DNA from 2 places in the Ferdinandcohnia jepli genome. Region 2 is predicted to be linked to the other one. Evidence: a T-box and tRNA genes for the amino acid it is inferred to sense, from the RefSeq annotation. Region 2 holds a T-box; the other holds one or more tRNA genes.
What was found. A T-box is a leader RNA that pairs with one kind of tRNA and senses whether it is charged. The one in region 2 lies ahead of alaS (alanine--tRNA ligase), so its partner is inferred to be a tRNA-Ala.
Positions count from the first base shown of each region.

Region 1: it has a tRNA-Ala gene. The T-box ahead of alaS (alanine--tRNA ligase) is inferred to sense a tRNA for this amino acid. The anticodon was not compared.

Region 1 is NZ_JBFOKR010000011.1:162,972-167,851, reverse strand. It holds gene AB3M96_RS13665 (beta-propeller domain-containing protein) at 1-585, opposite strand, end outside; gene AB3M96_RS13660 (aminotransferase class V-fold PLP-dependent enzyme) at 679-2,277, opposite strand; gene plsY (glycerol-3-phosphate 1-O-acyltransferase PlsY) at 2,302-2,862, opposite strand; tRNA gene AB3M96_RS13650 (tRNA-Ala) at 3,105-3,176, shown strand; gene AB3M96_RS13645 (HAD family hydrolase) at 3,224-3,934, opposite strand; gene AB3M96_RS13640 (aminoglycoside phosphotransferase family protein) at 3,954-4,859, opposite strand.
Region 2 is NZ_JBFOKR010000002.1:214,441-219,320, reverse strand. It holds gene AB3M96_RS03080 (hypothetical protein) at 1-52, shown strand, start outside; gene AB3M96_RS03075 (YrzQ family protein) at 78-212, shown strand; gene AB3M96_RS03070 (AI-2E family transporter) at 430-1,491, shown strand; T-box leader at 1,746-2,019, shown strand; gene alaS (alanine--tRNA ligase) at 2,078-4,711, shown strand.

The sequences.
Region 1 (4,880 bases), on a different contig from region 2:
AACTTGTACATTCGTTTCAGAGTGACTTTGTTCCCCGGCACCTGCAGATGCATTATCTGAAGCAGACTCATTTGATGTATCTTCTTTCACTGCTCCAAAACTGAAGAAGCTTGTCTTCTGATTTCGTTTCGCTTCGGAGATGGCATCTTGGAAGATTTTATCCAATTTTTCTTTTGAGCCCACTTTTGGTAAGTCTTCTTTTACAATAAACGAAATTTGCTTACCAGCACTCAATTTTCGACCAACTGGCGTTTTAATGTCTTTATCGATATAGAGAGTGAATGTTTCATGTAGTTGATACCCTTCTTTTGGCGGAAATACAGTAATTGTTTTTTGATCTTCACTCAGACTTAGTGTAACATCCTGTCTTTCCCCCGCTTCATCTTTTACATGAACTAGATCTTCAATTACACTCTTTTGGTCAACCCTTTTCGAAAATTGAATAGTCCATGCTTTATTTGCTAAAACAGGGAGAACCTCTGAGTCATATTGGCTAACAATTTTTGGTTTAGTAATTGTAACGATTGAAGCTACAAGAATAAGTAATACCATTGTTCCAATATAAAGAAACCACTTTCTTTCCATACAATCACCTCTTATCCATTTAGTCGAAGCTGAATGGAAAATGTTACAAAAATATTACTGGTAGTATAAAAAGACATAAGAAAAAGGAAAGCCTTAAATAGTTGGCTCTCCTTTTCTTACATATTGATTCAATAATCTTTCAAAAGTAGAAAGCATTTTGTTTATGTGCTTTATTTCCACCTTACCAATACACGCAATTTGAAGCCATTTCATTTCTTGCAAATAATAGCTTTCATAATGAAGCAAATACCCTTGGATTGCCATATCATCTCCAAAATCCTTTGAAGAAATGGTTTCAGGAAGTAATACAGTCATAATTGCCGGGGAGGATTCTTCCTGATTGGTTAAAATAGTTAATCCAATTTCTTCAATTTTGGTACGGATAGTTTGATACCTTGACTTAATCTCACCATAATACTCATCGTTTTCATATTTTTGAAGTGCTAAACTCAATGCCTCAAGTAAGTTGGATGAATGCGTATATGGAATACTTTCATATTTGTTGTACATTCCCAAGTCAAGATATCTAGGAAGAGTGTAATTTGGTAAAACTTCGTGATTATGAAAGACAAAGGATAGGCCGTTATATGAACCAATTGCTTTTCCACTTACACCAGAGGCAAAATAAATATCATGGAGGTCCAATTTTACTGCCCCAATTGTGCTAATACAATCCAGACATAATTTTATATTGTTCTTATAAGCAACCTTTTTTAACCCCTCTATATCTTGTAACATCCCTGTTGAAGTTTCACAATGAACTGCCCAAATCCAGGCAAAATTCTCTTTTGAAAGTACCTCTTCTACTTCTGAGTTTAAAATAGGCACTCCCCAATTCTTTTCTAGTCTAGTAAAGTGCAAACCCGCGCGGTTTGCATGTTCAATCAAACGTTTCCCAAATTCACCATTACTTAAAATTAATCCCTTTCCGCTTAATAAAGATAACTGCGCAGCGATGACATCATTGGCTAACGTACCCGTTCCAATAAGTATCTCAGCATACTTTGAATTTGTCAGTGAACAAAGCTGTTCCCGTGCTTGCTTCATTCGAAAATAAAATTCATTGCTTCTGTGAGAAATAGGTTTTTGTATAAAAGCCTCTGTTACCTCTTGCTGAATCAAAACAGGTCCTGGAAGGAAACTTACTGGATCTCTAAGAATTCTACCCGCTAATGATTCATTAAACGTTTGTTTTGTTAAATACATTGGTTGAAAGGCTGCATCAACAGAGCCGAGCAAGGGGCCAAAAGGTTTAAATCCCATTTGACTATATAGTTTTTCTTGTCTTGTAGTTCCGGAAATTAATGCAAGATCATATCCTTCATTCAGGCAATAATTTGACATAAGCTGTGCAAGTCCAAAGAAGACTCTACCATTATTTCGATATTCCTTTTCTACTGCTAGTAAGCGGATTTCACACGGCTTACTAGTCTTTATCGGCAGATAGTCTTCCAGATTAGGCAGCTTGTAATCCAAAGAATAAGGGCGATTTCCTCTTACTGCAATCATTCCAACTAATTGTTCATCTTCTAAGCAGATTAGGTACGTGTTTTCTTCATGAAACTTATCAACAAGAATCTTTGATTCATTTTCTGTATGTTGCGGAATCTCATCTACAAATGTTTTATAATTCAATCGGTGAATCTTATTAAATTCGTCTTCTGTTCTAGCAATTTTATAAATAAATTTCACATAGGTCAGCTCCAAATTTTGGATTTATTTACCCAGTCTTTCCATCAAATTTTGTCTATGCGCAAAAATTAATAGAGCAATAATGATGAAGATAAGTAAACATTGTATCAAGGAATAACCTATAAACCAGTAAATAAACGGAAACATAAGGAAAGCTGTCATACCTGCTAGCGTAAAGCTTCTGAGAATCGCTAATAAAATAAGAAAAATAAGAGCAAACACTAGAAACGGGTGGTACGCTAATACTAGAAGCCCTCCCGCCGCAGTGGCAATTCCTTTACCGCCCTTAAAACGTAGAGTAATTGGGTAGATATGTCCAATTACTACAGCAATAAGAGCCATGATTTGAATTTCAAATGAAAACTGGAGAAGATTGGCTCCTGCTACGACTACTACTCCCTTTAAGACATCACCTAAAGCAGTAAAGATAAATCCTTTTTTTCCAAGTAGTCTACCAGCATTACGTGCACCTACATTTCCACTACCAAGCTTTCGGATATCCTCGCCTTTGCTTAGCCTCATTACCACATATGCCGTCATTATCGACCCAATAAAATATGAAAGTAGCAAATATAGATAAACCACTTGTTCACCAACCTATCAGATAATAGAATATTAATGCTATTTTACCATTCTTTCTTTCTATTAAAAAAGCAACGTTTTACAAATTAATAGTGTGGAACAATGGAATTGAATACTTTTTACTTATTATTACTTGAAATATATGTACAACTCAAATAATACATGCAATTTTATAATAGATATCTATCTCAAAGAATTTCATTGTCGAATCATTTTTCACATGTTATAATTTTGCTACATTACTAGGGGCGTTAGTTCAGTGGGAGAATATTTCGCTGGCAGCGAAAGGGTCAGGGGTTCGAATCCCCTACGCTCCATAACAAGAAAGAGGGACTTCTTTTTAGAAGTCCCTCTTTCTTTGTTTTTAACTAAGTAACAAGTTTATTGCTATATTTAATGACTCAATATCCTCAACCACTGCATCAGGTTTATGGTTAGTTTCAGGTGTTCTATTTCTATGATTAAACCATATCGAATGCCAACCTGCTTCTATCGGAGCAACTACATCATTTGCCCATGTGTCACCCACATATATAAGTTCATTAGGCAAAAAGCAAGTTTTCTCACATACATATGAAAAAATCTTTGGATTAGGTTTTGCAATTCCTACTGCGTCAGAAATGAAAATATTATGTCTTGGTACTATTTTATCTAGTCCCAGCATTTTAATCTTATTTATTTGATGCTGAAATGGTCCGTTTGTAATAATTCCTATTAAAAGCCCTTTTTGTTCAAGACTGGTAATTGTCTCAGGAACTTCTGTAAACAACTTAAGTTCATTTGACATATTCTCGTACTCTTTCTGAAACAAAGTAGCTTTGTCTCTAGATATAGAAAAGTGAAAACTTTCCAGAGCTTTTATTATACGCTGTATTCGAAGCTCTTCCAAAGTGATTTGGTCAGCAGTATAAGTTTTCCAAAGGATATCACTAAAGTGACGAAAACTCTTATATAAAATCTCTATATTTACAGAGTTTAATTCGTTATTAAAAGTTGCTTTTATTGCATCTGAAAAAGGTGCTAAATGGTCATGAAGTGTATCATCCAGATCAAAAAATACCCCTTTAATCGTCAAAAGTCTTTCCTCCTATTTTCTACTTCTCTCCTAAAAACTCCCTAAACCATTGGACGCACTGATAAGGGGTTTCCCAATCAGCCTTATCTTCAACTCCCCAGCATGCATATAGCGTAGCTAATGCTATAGCTGCCTTCAGCAACCGTTCCCTATCAAAAGATATATTGTCAATTAAGTACTTGATTCGGTTACGTACTATTTCTTTGGGGTGTTCTTTATGTTCAAGTTGATTGATTAAAAAAGATACTACATCAAAATATGAGTCACCAATGACACCTTTCGGATCAATAGCCAACCATCCTTTTTCACTAGAAAACAAGATGTTTTCATGATGTAAATCCCCATGTAAAAGTTCTGATTTAGATGAAGACTCAGTTACTTCTACAAAGTATTGATATGCCTGACGTACTTCCAATTCGGATATCGGTCGCTGATCATATTTAGTTGTATCCAAGTAACGCTGAAGTCCTTCCATCCAATGCCTGAGATCAGGTCCTCGAAAGTTTGCAGGTTCTTCTCTCCTTAATGTTTTCCAAACTTTAACGAAATGCTGTAGGACTACTTCTTCATCTTCTACCTCTGAAAGCATATTTCCTGGCGTTAGTTGTTCCAATAGCATAGCACCTAACTCAGGGTCTGCGTCCAGTACTTTGGCACATCCATTACCGTCATATGCCTGAACTGTATTCCATTCATTTGTAAAATCAAAGCCTGGTAGTCCAAGTTTTAAGATGACAGAGTTTCCATTAGTATCTTTTGCATTCAACACATAGTTATAAGACAGATTTGAAACTGGAGATATAATATGTAACTTCCATCTATCTACACATAAACTAATCCTTTCATCTAGCGATTGCAACCAATTATCCCCTTCTTTTCCGAAGGCTCCAATAATTTTATCTTTAAAAGAATCTGGTATATTCATTATTTCTTCTCCTATTAAGTA
Region 2 (4,880 bases):
CAGTTCGTTAGATGATCTTTTTGCTGAAGATGACAGGCGAATCAGTATGTAATCCTAATCGAGGGGTGAAGTTCACTATGAATCGAGCAATGACTTCTCTAATTTCAATGGGTTTAGGTGCAGCAGCGTACGGTATGATGCAAAAAACAAATGTAATGTCTGGACGTAATATGAAAAAAATGCGTAAGCGAATTACAAAGGCAATATTTTAAAGGAAAACCCCACTTTTGTGGGGTTTTTTGAGTTGAAGAAAGTGAATACACAAAAGCATAACATAACAATTACTAACTGATAATGACTGTCAATGCCTTGTAGCTGCCGGTGACATCATAGGTGTTAATCCACTATTTTTTATACAAATTCATACATATTAGGCATTTCTGTATAAAACATACTGTACTCCTAACAATAAAATAAGGGGGTGTGAGAATGAAGGAATTTCAGCTTAAGTGGATATTGCGATTTTCTTTGGTGTTACTAATTTTTCTGACACTATATGTCTTTTTAAAGCTTGGAACTATATGGTTACCAATTCTGACAATAGTAAAAACATTTTTAATTCCTTTCGTAATTTCTATTTTTATTACCTACCTATTGCATCCGCTTATTGAAAAGATCCATCATAGAGGCATTCCTCGCTCGATTGCCATATTACTCATTTATTTATTGTTTTTTGGCGGATTAGGTTTTGGGCTTTATAAAGGAATCCCAGTAATAATTGAACAACTTAAAGATTTAGCAGAGAGCTTTCCTCAATTTTATGAAACTTATCAAAATTGGTTAACTGAGTTTGAATCACGTACTTCAAATTTACCAGCTTTCATGCATGGTCAATTAGATGAACTATTCTACTCAGTGGAAAGCTATGTTGACTCATTATTAGCAAAGACACTTTTAATAGTAAAAGCTTTTGTTAATTCAATCTTTTTATTTGCCATTATTCCGTTTATCGTGTTTTATATGTTAAAAGACTATGACCAAATGGTTAAAGCTATATGGTATATAACACCCAGGAAACTTCGGAAGGCGGGTCAATTATTTCTAAAAGATGTCGATGAATCACTTGGAAACTATATTAGAGGGCAATTACTAGTAGGATTGTTAATAGGGACTATTGCAACAATTGCATTTTGGATTTGTGGTATGCCGTATCCCTTACTTTTAGGAAGTATTGTAGGTGTAACTAATATCATACCGTATTTCGGACCTATTATTGGCGCTATCCCAGCTGCAATTATAGCAGCAACTGTCTCAGTAAATATGCTTTTAATCGTGGTAATTATTATATTTATCCTTCAATTCACAGAAGGGAATTTATTATCCCCTTTAATTGTAGGGAAGAGTCTTCATATGCATCCAATTGTTATTATTGCTGCTTTACTCTTAGGAGGAGAAGTGGGAGGAGTAATTGGGCTTATAACAGCTGTGCCTATTGTAGCAATTCTTAAAGTCTTTATTATCCATGCAAAACAGCATTTTACGCCAACTTAATTAGTGTTTAAGCCCATATTTCATCAAGCTTTTCTTGTAGCATTGACAAACATTTTTGACTTGAATATAATTGATTAGAAAACTCGGCGATTGCCGAGCCTTTAGGCGACAGCAGAGCCGTAGTTGTACTTATGCAGATTAGAAAGAATTTTATTATTTCCTATCTGCCAAGAAATGAAAAAAGAATGTGTGACTAGTGCAATCCCTGGAAAGTTAATATTAACTTTTTTAAATTAATGTCACTCAATTACATAGTAAAAACAATGAAGGAACCAGTAAGTTACAGACCATCAATCAGAGAGGAATTTCCAAGGCTGAAAGAAATTCTAGGTGAAGGGTAACTGAACGCTAATCCTGAGTGTAGGCAAATCCTACCGGTGCATACCGTTATCATTTACGAAGGTGATGAACAATTAGCTTTGTTGATTTGGGATTCGTTCCCCAATGAATAAAGTTAAGCAAATACGCAAAGGCGTTATTTATTTGTTCATAATCAGGGTGGTACCGCGAGATACTCTCGTCCCTGTTACAGGGATTAGAGTATTTTTTTATGCCTAAAATGGATATTAAATAGGGAGGTATATTCATGAAACAATTAACATCTGCACAAGTAAGACAAATGTTTTTAGACTTTTTTAAGGAGAAAGGGCATGCGGTTGAGCCAAGTGCTTCACTCGTTCCACACGAGGATCCATCACTACTGTGGATCAATAGTGGTGTAGCAACATTAAAAAAGTACTTTGATGGACGTGTAATACCAGCTAACCCAAGAATCTGTAATGCACAAAAGTCTATTCGTACGAATGATATTGAAAATGTGGGTAAGACAGCTCGTCATCATACGTTCTTTGAAATGCTAGGGAACTTTTCAATTGGTGACTATTTCAAAGAAGAATCTATTCTATGGGCATGGGAATTCTTAACTAGTAAAGACTGGATTGGGTTCGATCCTGAATTACTTTCTGTTACCATTCATCCAGAGGACGATGAAGCATTCGAACTTTGGAATAAAAAAGTGGGTATTCCAGAAGAACGTATCATAAGACTAGAAGGTAACTTCTGGGATATCGGTGAAGGTCCAAGTGGTCCTAATACTGAAATTTTCTATGATCGTGGCGAAGAATTTGGGAATGATCCGAACGATCCTGAGCTATATCCAGGTGGAGAAAATGAGCGTTACCTTGAAATTTGGAACTTGGTTTTCTCGCAATTTAACCATAATCCTGATGGAACTTATACTCCACTTCCTAAAAAGAATATTGATACAGGTATGGGCCTTGAAAGAATGGTATCTGTCATTCAAAACGTCCCAACTAACTTTGATACAGATTTATTTATGCCGATTATTGAAGCAACTGAGTCCATTTCTGGTGCAAAATATGGTCAAGATAAAGAAAAAGATGTTGCTTTTAAAGTAATTGCGGACCACATTAGAACGGTTACTTTTGCAGTTGGTGATGGCGCATTACCTTCTAATGAAGGAAGAGGATATGTGTTAAGACGATTATTAAGAAGAGCAGTTCGTTATGCAAAGCAAATCTCCATAAACAGACCTTTCATGTACGAATTAGTACCAGTTGTTGGAGAAATTATGGTAGATTTCTATCCAGAAGTGAAAAGTAAAACTGACTTCATTCAAAAGGTAATTAAAACAGAAGAAGAGCGTTTCCATGAAACATTACATGATGGATTAGCTATTTTATCTACTGTTATCCAAAAGGAAAAAGAAAAAGGCAATGATACAATCTCTGGTCAAGATGTTTTCAGATTATATGATACCTACGGTTTCCCTGTTGAACTTACAGAGGAGTATGCAGAAGAGGAAGGCATGAAAATTGACCATGAAGGCTTTGAGCGCGAAATGGAGAACCAGCGTGAAAGAGCTAGATCAGCACGACAAGATGTGGATTCCATGCAAGTGCAAAGTGGTGTACTTGGCGAGATTATAGTAGAGAGTGAATTTATTGGGTATGACCAGCTTGAAGCAAGCTCAACGATTCTTGCAATTGTAAAGAACGGTGAACTGGTTGACACTGTTAGTCAAGGAGAAGAAGTTCAGGTAATCCTTGATAAGACACCTTTTTATGCTGAAAGTGGTGGTCAAGTAGCTGATGAAGGAACCATGAAAAATGAATCTTCAACTATTCAAGTAAAGGATGTTCAAAAAGCACCAAATGGACAAAACCTTCATAGAGTTGTCGTTGAAAAGGGTAGTATCTCTAAAGGAGACCAATTCAATGTAACAATTAATAAAGAAAACCGAAGTGGAGTAATAAAAAACCATACTGCAACTCATTTATTACACCAGGCATTAAAGGATGTATTAGGCGAACATGTTAACCAGGCCGGGTCACTCGTAACGGCTAATCGCCTGCGTTTTGACTTCTCTCATTTTGGTCAAATCAAACAAGAAGAGCTCGATCAAATTGAATCAATTGTTAACGAAAAGATATGGAGCAGTATTCCGGTAGAAATTAACTATAAATCTTTAAACGAAGCTAAAGCAATGGGAGCAATGGCTTTATTCGGTGAAAAATATGGTGAAATTGTTCGAGTTGTTCAGGTTGGTGACTACAGTCTAGAACTTTGTGGAGGCTGCCATGTACCGAATACATCAACAATTGGACTATTTAAGATCATTTCTGAATCAGGTATTGGGGCTGGTACTCGCCGTATTGAGGCAGTTACTGGTAAAGCTGCATACCATGTGATTAACGACCAAGTGAAATTATTGCAAGAAGCAGCAGGGGTACTCAAAACGAAGCCTGCAGAGGTACCGAACCGTATTGAAGCACTACTTGGAGAAATTCGTACGCTTGGTCGCGAAAACGAGTCATTATCTGCAAAACTAGGGAATATTGAAGCAGGCAGTTTAGTGGATAAAGCTAAGGAAATTAACGGAACAACCGTATTGTATAGCAAGGTAAATGCACAAGATATGAACAATTTAAGGGCTATGGTTGATGACTTAAAACAAAAGCTGGGCTCTGCTGTAATCGTACTTGGATCTGTAAATGATGATAAGGTTAATATAACTGCTGGTGTTACAAAGGATTTAATTGATAAAGGCTTCCATGCTGGAAAGCTTATTAAAGAGGTTGCAACTCGTTGTGGCGGTGGCGGCGGTGGTCGTCCAGATATGGCACAAGCTGGAGGTAAAAATCCAGAGCAGTTAGAAGAAGCACTCCGTTTTGTAGAAGAGTGGGTACAATCAATATAAGAAAACGTAAGCGTGTAGGTCAACTTCAACTGGTTATTGTGGTAGCATACTAATTAAGCCAAAGTAATCAAGTTGACTAAACTACACGGTTGTTGGTGAATAATGTAAGGATTAAGTCCTATAAAGTGAATCCTTACTATTGTACATTTTATAAATAGTTTATATTTCG